One region of the Streptomyces sp. NPDC055254 genome, then DNA from elsewhere that is predicted to be linked to it. Evidence: riboswitches for the same ligand, from Rfam matches in the RefSeq annotation. Region 1 holds a riboswitch; the other holds the start of a gene.

Region 1 (5,422 bases):
TGATCCGCGCGAGCGACCACGGCGACCACCTGACGGAGGCCGAGGCCACGGCGATGGCCTTCATCCTCCTCTTCGCCGGCTTCGAGACGACCGTGAACCTCATCGGGAACGGCGTCCACTCCCTCTTCATGAACCCGGACCAGCGCGAGCGGCTGCAGGGCTCCCTGGCGGCCGGCGAGCGCGGCCTGCTGGAGACGGGGGTCGAGGAACTCCTGCGCTACGACGGCCCGGTGGAGCTGGCGACGTGGCGGTTCGCCACGCGGCAACTCACCCTGGGCGGCGAGGAGATCGCGGCCGGCGATCCGGTCCTGGTCGTCCTCGCGGCCGCCGACCGGGACCCCGAGCGGTTCGCCGAACCGGACACCTTGGACCTGTCCCGGACGGACAACCAGCACCTCGGGTACGGCCACGGCATCCACTACTGCCTGGGCGCGCCGCTGGCCCGGCTGGAGGGGCAGACGGCGCTCGCCACGCTCCTGGCGCGCCTGCCGGACCTGGAGCTCGCCGTCGACCCGTCCGAACTGCGCTGGCGCGGGGGGCTCATCATGCGCGGACTGCGTACGCTCCCGGTCCGTTTCACGCTGCCGGAGCAGGGTGAAACCGGCTGACTTGAAGTCAGTTTCCGTCGAAACTTGTGACAAACGTTCGAGGCCCGCTAGGTTCTGCCGTTACCCCGCCGTTATGCGAAAGGTGAACCTTCATGCGTTCCGGGAACGGCCGCCACAGACGCCCCCGCCAGGTACCCGCCCTGGTCGTCACCGCCGGAGTCACCGGCTCCGCACTGGCCCTGCCGCTGCTCGCGGCGACCAGCGCCTCCGCCGCCGACACCTCCACATGGGACAAGGTCGCCGAATGTGAGAGCGGCGGCGCGTGGAGCGCCAACAGCGGCAGCGGCGCGTACGGCGGGCTCCAGTTCACCCAGGACCAGTGGCGCAACGCCGGTGGGCTGGACTTCGCCGAGCGGCCCGACCTCGCGAGCCGGTCCCAGCAGATCGCCGTGGCCGAGCGGGTGCTCGCCGCGCAGGGACCGCAGGCGTGGTCGCTGTGCGCCTCCTCGGCCGGACTGGTGCAGCAGGGCCCCGCGGCGGAGGTCGACCCCGGCCTGCCGGGCGAGGCCAAGCCGGTGCGCCCCACGCCGTCCCGGCCGGACGACGCGGTGCCGACCACCGGGACCGGTACGCGCCCCACGGACTTCGGGGCGCCGACCCCGGCCCCGGCCGAGAGCCCGTCGCCGACCGCCCCGGAAGGCCCGCTGGCGCCCTCCTTCGGACTGCCCGTCATGCCGGCGCCGGACGACCCGACCACGGCTCCGGTGCAGCCCGCGGACCCGACCGCCCCGGTGCTCCCGGGTGGACCGGGCGCGACCCCGGTGGACCCGACGGCGCCCACCACCCCGCCGGTCACCCCGCCCGCGACCGACCCGACGGCGCCGGCCGCCCCCGGCGCCCCGAGCGCCCCGGGCTCCCCGAGCGCCCCGGCCTCCCCCAGCGCTCCGGCCTCCCCGTCCGCCCCGACGGAGCCGACGGAGCCGACGGCCCAGCTCGCGGGTCCGGCGGCGGGCCTCGGCAAGCACCGCGGCGCGCCCGCCGTCGAGACGCCCGTCACGACGGGCGCCGCGTCGGACCCCACGTACACGGTGAGGGCCGGCGACAGCCTGGCCACCATCGCGGACGCCAACGGCCTCAAGGGGGGCTGGAACGCGCTCTACGAGGCCAACGAGCAGGTCATCGGCGAGGACGCGGACCTCATCAAGCCCGGCCAGAATCTGGATCTAAGCGCGAAATAGGGGCACTTCGGGCACCCGGTACGTGCTGATTGTCGGCTTTCTGTAAGTGAGACATGCGTCTCTTCCGGTCAACTGGCGTGTCCGGCCCCGGGGCTTCCGCAAACCCCGTCCTCACCTGCGCAAACGCGTTCGGGAAGGACGCAAGTAGGCCCGTTTCTCCCCGATGTCGCTCGTTGAACATCGGGGAGAGACCTGTCTACCTTCTGAATCGCTCGCCACCGCGGGCTCCTTCGACCGCATCGCCGAATCCTGCCGGCGGACGGAGGGAACAGTCGTCGCGTCAAGCGCCGAAGGCAGGAGCGGGGGAACCAAGGTAAGTGCCGGGAGCGGCCGTTGAGAGACGGTCACGCCACCGGCTGGGGGTTAAGACGTGCGACCCGATCGCACGGCCGGGCAACTCATCCGCCCGAACCCGACAGCTCACCTCGCAGGCGTCGGTGAGGAGAACTCCATGCTGCTTTCCGGCAAGGGCAAGCACCGCCGCGCCAACAAGGCCGCCCGTATCGTCACGCTCGCCGGCGTCGCCGGTGTCGCCGTCGCCGCACCCCTGATGGCCGCCGGCACCGCCACCGCCGCCACCGCCTCCGAGTGGGACCGCGTCGCGCAGTGCGAGTCCGGTGGCAACTGGGCCATCAACACGGGCAACGGCTACTACGGTGGCCTCCAGTTCTCGTCCTCCACCTGGGCCGCCTTCGGTGGCAAGGCGTACGCCGCGCAGGCCAACCAGGCCTCCAAGTCGCAGCAGATAGCCGTCGCCGAGAAGGTCCTCAAGGGCCAGGGCAAGGGCGCCTGGCCGCACTGCGGCAAGGGCCTGTCGAACTCCTCCTCCGCGGGCGGCTCCACCGAGACCCCGGCCAAGCCGAAGGCCGAGTCGAAGAAGGCCGAGTCGAAGAAGACCGAGTCGAAGAAGGTCGAGCAGAAGGCCGCGCCCAAGCAGGAGACCAAGCGCGCCGAGGCCCCCACCACCCGCTCCGAGCGCCCCGCCGCCGCGGCCCCGAAGACCGGCAACGGTTCGTACGAGGTCAAGGCCGGCGACACGCTGGGCACCATCGCCGAGGTCAACGGCGTCACGGGCGGCTGGGAGAAGCTCTTCGAGCTGAACAAGGACATCGTCTCGGACGCCGATCTGATCTTCCCGGGTCAGAAGCTGAAGCTCAGCTGAACACCGCGGCAACAGCCGCAGCCGTGAGCACACGGCAGGTCCGTCCCCACCGCCCGGCGCGCGTCCCCTCACGCGCCGGGCGGTGGCATGCGCACCGTCAGGACCCCGAAAAACAGAGCCTTATGTCCTAAAAAGCGGGTATTCGGGCCCTTTTTCGTCCCAGGACCCGGGCGGTCGGCGGGCCCAGTGCCCGGAGCCGGTTAGGCTCTAAGCGGCAGGGCCGTCCCACGGCCCGACACGCCACCGCACACCCAGCGTCACATCCCAGAAGGAGATGCTCGTGCCGTCCATCGACGTCGTCGTAGCCCGGGAAATCCTGGACTCCCGAGGCAACCCCACGGTCGAGGTCGAGGTGGGCCTCGACGATGGCAGCACCGGCCGTGCTGCAGTCCCGTCCGGCGCCTCCACCGGTGCATTCGAGGCCATCGAGCTCCGTGACGGTGACCCCAACCGTTACTTCGGCAAGGGTGTCGAGAAGGCCGTCCTCGCCGTCATCGAGCAGATCGGCCCGGAGCTCGTCGGCTACGACGCCACCGAGCAGCGCCTGATCGACCAGGCCATGTTCGACCTGGACGCCACCGACAACAAGGGCTCGCTCGGCGCCAACGCCATCCTCGGCGTGTCCCTCGCCGTCGCGCACGCCGCGTCCGAGGCCTCCGACCTCCCGCTGTTCCGCTACCTCGGCGGCCCGAACGCGCACCTGCTGCCCGTTCCGATGATGAACATCCTCAACGGCGGGTCGCACGCCGACTCCAACGTGGACATCCAGGAGTTCATGATCGCCCCGATCGGCGCGGAGTCCTTCTCCGAGGCGCTGCGCTGGGGTGCCGAGGTCTACCACACCCTCAAGAAGGTCCTGCACACCAAGGGCCTCTCCACCGGCCTGGGCGACGAGGGCGGCTTCGCCCCGAACCTGGAGTCCAACCGCGCCGCGCTCGACCTCATCGTCGAGGCCATCAAGCAGGCCGGCTACACCCCGGGCAAGGACATCGCGCTCGCGCTCGACGTCGCCGCGTCCGAGTTCTACAAGGACGGCAAGTACGAGTTCGAGGGCCAGTCCCGCTCGGCCGCCGAGATGACCGAGTACTACGAGGAGCTCGTCTCCGCGTACCCGATGGTCTCCATCGAGGACCCGCTGTACGAGGACGACTGGGCCGGCTGGAAGACCCTCACCGACCGCCTGGGCGCCAAGGTCCAGATCGTCGGCGACGACCTCTTCGTCACCAACCCGGAGCGCCTGGCCCGCGGTATCGAGGAGGGCTCCGCCAACGCCCTGCTCGTGAAGGTGAACCAGATCGGTTCCCTCACCGAGACCCTCGACGCCGTCGAGATGGCCCAGCGCAACGGCTTCAAGTGCATGATGTCCCACCGCTCCGGTGAGACCGAGGACGTCACCATCGCCGACCTCGCCGTCGCCGTGAACTGCGGTCAGATCAAGACCGGCGCCCCGGCCCGCTCGGACCGCGTCGCCAAGTACAACCAGCTGCTGCGCATCGAGGAGATCCTCGACGACGCCGCGGTGTACGCGGGCCGTTCCGCGTTCCCGCGCTTCAAGGGCTGACAGCTCCGACCGAAGGCTGCGCCTGGCTTCCGTACGTCCCCGCACTCGGTCCCGTACCGTGTGCGGGGACGTATTGCGTAGTGCGCACCAGGGGAGGCGGGATCAATGGCCGGGAACCGGGATCGGTTCTCCACCTTCTCCACCGCGACCAGGCTCAAGCAGCTCGGCGAGCGGACCGCCGCGCACGTCTACCGCTCCCAGACGCGGCGCCAGGTCAGGCGCAGCCGGCTCACCGGCCGGGCGGCGCTCCTCGTGCTCGTCCTCTGTACCCTGGTCGTCGCCCTCGCGTATCCGATGCGCCAGTACGTCTCCCAGCGCTCGGAGATCGCGGAGCAGCAGCGGGACGCCGCCACGGCGCGGGACCGGCTCGAACGGCTCCGCGACGAGAAGGCCCGCTGGCAGGACAACGCCTACGCGGAACAGCAGGCGCGCAAGCACCTGCACTTCCTGCGCCCGGGGGAGATCGGCTACATCATGACCGACCCCGGGGCGGCCGCGGCCGAGCGTCCCCGGACCGGCCGGGCCGGCTCCGACCGCCCCTGGTACTCGAACGTCTGGGACGGCGTCGACAAGGCCGACCGCCCCGGCGACTGACCGCGTACCGGGGCCGCCGGCGCACCGGCGCAGCACCCGCCCATCCGTCATAGAACCGCGAACGAAGAGACTTCCTCCAGGCATGCAGACGCCCCCGCCCCAGACCGACCGGACCGAGCCGACCGACGCGGACATCGCGGCGTTCCAGCAGCAGCTCGGCCGCCCCCCGCGCGGGCTGCGCGCCATCGCGCACCGCTGCCCCTGCGGCCAGCCGGACGTGGTGGAGACCGCGCCGCGGCTCCCCGACGGCACCCCCTTCCCGACGCTGTACTACCTGACGTGCCCGCGCGCGGCCTCCGCGATCGGCACGCTGGAGGCC
Region 2 (5,422 bases), on a different contig from region 1:
GGAGGACTCCCCGCGCAGCCGACGGCCGATCCACGGCGCCAGGTGCTCGCGGGCCCACTGGATGTTGTCCCGGGTCACGTCCACCGATCCGCGCGGGCGCTCCGGCGGCCACGGCTGGTCGGGGTCGGCCGGCACCTCCAGGCCGAGCACCTGCGCGGCGCGCAGGGCGACCCGGGTGTGCCCGTCGGGCGACAGGTGCAGCCGGTCGCCGTCCCAGGCCCGCCGGTCCTGGACGGACTTCAGCGACCAGAGGTCGAGCACCGGGCAGTCGTACCGGTCGGCGATGGCGCGGACGTGCGCGCTGTACGTCGCCACCTTGCCCCGGATGTGCCGCAGGACCGGCACGCCCCGGGTGTCGAAGCCTGTCGTGATCATGACCTGGCCGACCGAGCCGGCCAGGTCGGCCACGGCCGCCTCGAACCGCTCGGCCACGTCGTCCGGGTCGCTGCCCGGCCGGATGATGTCGTTGCCGCCCGCGCAGAAGGTCACCAGGTCCGGGCCGAGCCTCTTCGCCCTCGGTACCTGCTCGGCCACGATCTGGTCGAGGAGCCGCCCCCGGACGGCCAGGTTCGCGTAGCGGAAGTCGTTCTCGTCGCGCTGATCGGCCAGAAGGACGGCGAACCGGTCCGCCCAGCCGAGATAGGTGCCCCCCGGTCCCGGGTCCCCCACACCCTCGGTGAAGCTGTCCCCGATCGCCGCGTACGAGCCGATGGTCTTGAGTGTCGTCGTCGTCGCTGCCACGAGAGCCCATCCTTCACTCTCGCGCACGACCTACGCCAACGTATTGAGGGGTTGACGGACCGTGATCTGTACCACCCGGGGACGAGGAATACGTGCGCGTGAGGCCGGGACCCCCCTCGGGTCCCGGCCTCACGCGTGTCGGTGCCGGACGGCGGGTGCCGTCAGATGGTCACACCCTTCGAGCGGAGGTAGCTCAGCGGGTTGATGTCCGAGCCGTAGGACGGGCCCGTGCGGATCTCGAAGTGCAGGTGCGGACCGGTCGAGTTGCCCGTGGAGCCGGAGAGGCCGATGCGCTGGCCGGCGGTGACGCTCTGGCCGGACGAGACGGACAGCGAGGACAGGTGGGCGTACTGGGAGTACTTGCCGTCCTCGTGCCGGATGACGACCTCGTTGCCGTACGAACCGCTCCAGCCGGCGGAGACCACGGTGCCCGCGCCGACGGCCTTGACGGTGGTGCCGGAGCTCGCCATGAAGTCGAGCCCGGTGTGGTAGCCGGAGGACCACATGGCACCCGCGACCCGGTACTGGGTGGAGACCCCGCCGCTGACGGGAGCCACGAAGCCGCCCGCGGCGACGGTGTTCGAGCCCGCCGCGGAACCGGTGGAGGTGCCGGCGCCCTGCGACTGCTGCTTCGGCTGCGACTGCGGCTTGCGGACGGGAGCCGCGGCGGGCTCGTCCTGCTCGGTCGCGGAACCCTTGCCGGCCGCCGGGGCCTTCTGGGAGGACTTCTCGGCGGGCGCCGGGGCCGGGGCGGCCTGCGTCGGGGCGGCCTTGCCCGCAGCGCCGAGCGTGAGCTTGAGGCCGGGATGGATCAGCGACGGGTCGGAGCCGACGGCCTCGCGGTTGTCGGCGTACAGCCGCTCCCAGCCGCCGGACAGCTGCCGCTCGGCCGCGATCTTGGAGAGGTAGTCGCCCGGCACGACCGTGTACACGGCCGGGGCGGCCTGCGCCGTCGCGGGCGCCGCCTGAAGCGACACCGGCGCCTGGGTCTGGAGCTGCGGCGCCGCGGCGGGGGCCACCGCGGGGACCGCGGCCGGCGCGCCGGCCGCCTGGGCGCCGGCGGCACCCATCAGCGGCAGCGCGAGGGCTGCGCCACCGGTACCGGCGGCGGCGAAACCGCGCGATATCGAGAGGGACTTGGGACGGCGGTGCTTACCCTTTGCAGGCATGGCGAATTCCTCTCCGTCGCCTACGAGGTGAGCTGTCGGGTTCGGACTGGAGATGTCCGGCCGTCCATGTGCGAGACATGTACGGCTTCACCCCGAGCTGTCCGGATACGGAGATCCGGAACAGCGGCTTACCTGGGTCCCCCGCTCCTGCCGCGCGCGATGAATAGTCGGGTGCGGTTTCCGGGAGGCGGCAGGATTAGGCGGTCCACCCGGATCGATCGCGAAGGTAATCGAGTCCGACCGCAGGTAACAAGCCATGAATTCCCGGACGGATTCACAGGGGTGAGGGATCGACGGAATTCCGGTCACCCTCTGTCCATTCCACCCCGCCAACAACCGCCCTGGCTGGGCCATTCGCCTTCCGCGATCAGGCACGCACGGTCACCGTATGATCTGGCTCACGGGGAGGCGCGCGATCTGGCCTCCGTCTACGGCAAGTTAGTGCCAAGTAGCCCAATTCGGACACGCCACGACGCAGTGGAGGAGTTCCCGTGACCCAGCAGATACCCCTGGCGCCGCCCGCACAGCCGCAGCCCGAGCCGGAGTTGTCCGGTGTGCGCAATTTCCGCGATGTGGGCGGGTTGCCGACCGTGGACGGGCGAAGGGTCAGGCCGGGACGACTGTTTCGAAGCGGACATCTGGCACATGCCACCGATACCGATGCAGAATTCCTCGCCTCGCTCGGCCTCCACACCGTCTTCGACTTCCGCAACAACGCCGACCACTCCCTGGAGGGCGCCGACATCGAGCTGCCCGGCGTACGGAACGTCAACATCCCGCTCTCGGACCCCGCGGACGGCCGGGAGTTCTGGAAGATGGTCCGCGAGGGCGACCTCGAACAGCTCCGCTCCGTCCTCGGCGACGGAAAGGCCGCGGCCCGGATGGCGAACTCCTACCGCCAGATGATCAGGCACCGCACCGCCGAGCACAGCCGGGTGGTGCACGCGCTCGCGGAGGACAGCGTCCCGGCCCTGATGCACTGCGCGGCGGGCAAGGACCGGGCTGGGCTGTCCATCGCCGTCACCCTCCTCGCGCTGGGCGTCGAACGCGACGCGATCGTCGCGGACTACCTGGAGTCGAACGCCCCGCACCGCCGCTACCGGATACGCCGGGGCGGCGGCGCCCCCGAGGACCGCTCCCCCGAGGTGATGGAGCTGCTCGCCCCGCTCTTCGACGCTCGCGCCGAGTACCTGAACGCCGCTTTCGAGACCATCGACGAGCAGTGGGGCTCAGTCGAGCGCTATCTGGCGGAGGGTCTCGGGCTGACGCCCGAGACCCTCGCGCGGCTCCGCGAGCGACTGCTGGCGTAGGGGCCCGCGGTCCCGGGCCCGGCCGGACGTCAGCGGTTGCCCACCGCCTGCTTCACCAGCGTCCGGCCGAAGTCCCACATCAGCCCCGAGCCGGCGTGCGCCTCGTCCATGACCGCCCGGAAGGCCCCGACGAACCGGTCGACGTCCTGGTCGTCGACGATCAGCGGCGGAATCAGTTTGATCACTTCCAGGTGGTCCCCGGAGACCTGCGTGAGGATCCGGTGCTTCTGCAGCAGGGGCACCACGACCATCTGCGCGAAGAGCCCCGTGCGGGCCGCCTGGAGCACGGTCCAGCGGCTGCGCAGCCCCAGGGAGGACGGCCGGCCGAACTCGATGCCGATCATCAGCCCGCGCCCGCGCACCTCGTGCAGCAGCTCGTACTCGTCGACCATCGCCGCGAGCCGCCCGCGCAGCAGGTCGCCCATCGCCCGGGCGTTGGCCACGACCTCCTCGTCCTCCATCACGGACAGGACCGCGAGCCCGGCCGCCATCGCCTGCGCGTTGGACCCGAAGCTCGCGGAGTGCACCAGCACCCGGTCCATGGACGAGTACACCTTCTTGAAGATCCAGTCCTTGCCCAGGGTCGCGCCGACCGGCACGTAGCCGCCGGACAGTGCCTTGGCGACGCAGACCAGGTCCGGCTCCACGCCCGGTTCGTTCTGGTACGCGTAGAAGTCACCGGTGCGTCCCAGGCCGGTCTGCACCTCGTCCGCGATCAGCAGCGCCTTGTGCCGGTGCAGGAGTTCCTGGGCCGCGCGCAGGAATCCGGGCGGCGCCGCGAGGACGCCCTTGCCCTGGATCGGCTCCACCACGAGGGCGGCCACGTCCCCGCGCGCGAGCTCCCGCTCCAGGGCGGCCAGGTCCCCGAGGGCGATCGCCGTGTCGGGGAGCAGCGGTGCGAAGCCGTCCCGGAAGCCGCTCTCCCCGTTCACCGAGAGCGAGCCGGCGGTGAGCCCGTGGAAGGCGTGGTCGCAGTAGAGCACCCTGGGCCGGCCGGTGGCGTACCGGGCGAACTTCAGGGCCGTCTCCACGGCCTCGGTGCCGCTGTTGCCGAAGAAGACCCGGTCCAGGTGGGGGCTGTACGACAGCAGCTTCTCCGCCAGCAGCCCGGGCAGCGGCTGGCAGTCGAAGCGGGTGAGGTCGGCGAGCTGGGCGTCCAGGACCTCGTGCAGGGCCCGGCGGACCACCGGGTGGTGGCGGCCCAGGCCCATCACTCCGAAGCCGGCCAGCATGTCGAGGTAGTCGTTGCCCTCGTCGTCCCAGAAGTGCGCGCCCTCGGCCCGTTCGTAGACCTTGTCGAAGCCGATGGTGCGCAGCATCCGGGGCAGCTGGTGGTTGAGGTGGCGGGCGTGCAGCTCGTACCGCTCCCCGCCGCGCGCGGCCAGCAGGGCGCCGAGGTCGAAGCCCCCGCCCCGGCCTCCCTCCGTCTTCCCTCCCGGTGGCGGCGTCATGCCCGAGCGCTCCGGTTGCCGCCGATCGTCTCGCGGGCCGCCCGGAGGGACTCCTTGAGGGAGCCCATGGTGGCGAGGACGGCGGTGGGCTCGTAGCCGCAGTGCGCCATGCAGTTCGCGCAGCGCGGGTCCTTGCCGCGGCCGTACTTGCTCCAGTCGGTGTCGTGGATGAGTTCCCGGTACGTCGGGACGTAGCCGTCGCTCATCAGATAGCAGGGGCGCTGCCAGCCGAAGAGGGAGTAATTCGGGATCGCCCAGGCCGTGCAGGGGAAATCGGCCTTCCCTTCCAGGAAGTCCAGGAAGAGGGGAGAGTGGTTGAGCCGCCAGCGCCGCCGGTTGCCGCCGGCGAAGGCCTTCTTGAAGAGTGCGCGGGTCTGTTCGACTCCCAGGAAGTGCTCCTGGTCGGGAGCCTTCTCGTAGGCGTAGGCGGGCGAGATCATCATCTCGTCCACCTGGAGGTCGTCATTGAGGTAGTCGAGCACCTCGATGATCGTCTGGGGTGTGTCGGTGTTGAAGAAGGTGGAGTTCGTCGTCACCCGGAATCCGCGCCTCTTCGCCTCCTTGATGGCCGCGACCGCCTCGTCGAAGACGCCCTCCTTGGCCACGGACTCGTCGTGGCGCTCGCGCAGCCCGTCGATGTGGACGGCGAAGGCGAAGTAGGGGGACGGGGTGAACTTCTCGATCTTCTTGCGCAGCAGCATCGCGTTGGTGCAGAGGAACACGTATTTCCGCTTCGCCACCAGTTGTCTGA

What was found. Region 1 has a riboswitch for cyclic di-AMP ahead of ACWFQ8_RS18995 (transglycosylase family protein). Riboswitches for the same ligand answer to the same signal wherever they lie in the genome.
Region 2: another riboswitch for cyclic di-AMP. It lies ahead of ACWFQ8_RS05505 (LysM peptidoglycan-binding domain-containing M23 family metallopeptidase); the one in region 1 lies ahead of ACWFQ8_RS18995 (transglycosylase family protein).

What each region holds. Positions count from the first base shown of each region.
Region 1 covers NZ_JBSGQV010000018.1:52,693-58,114, forward strand. Annotated here, with positions in the region: gene ACWFQ8_RS18985 (cytochrome P450 family protein) at 1-608, shown strand, start outside; gene ACWFQ8_RS18990 (transglycosylase family protein) at 701-1,786, shown strand; cyclic di-AMP (ydaO/yuaA leader) riboswitch at 2,062-2,235, shown strand; gene ACWFQ8_RS18995 (transglycosylase family protein) at 2,238-2,948, shown strand; gene eno (phosphopyruvate hydratase) at 3,223-4,509, shown strand; gene ACWFQ8_RS19005 (FtsB family cell division protein) at 4,615-5,103, shown strand; gene ACWFQ8_RS19010 (DUF501 domain-containing protein) at 5,186-5,422, shown strand, end outside.
Region 2 covers NZ_JBSGQV010000003.1:330,109-335,530, reverse strand. Annotated here, with positions in the region: gene ACWFQ8_RS05510 (SGNH/GDSL hydrolase family protein) at 1-741, opposite strand, end outside; gene ACWFQ8_RS05505 (LysM peptidoglycan-binding domain-containing M23 family metallopeptidase) at 903-1,910, opposite strand; cyclic di-AMP (ydaO/yuaA leader) riboswitch at 1,913-2,090, opposite strand; gene ACWFQ8_RS05500 (tyrosine-protein phosphatase) at 2,402-3,220, shown strand; gene ACWFQ8_RS05495 (aspartate aminotransferase family protein) at 3,250-4,671, opposite strand; gene hpnH (adenosyl-hopene transferase HpnH) at 4,668-5,422, opposite strand, start outside.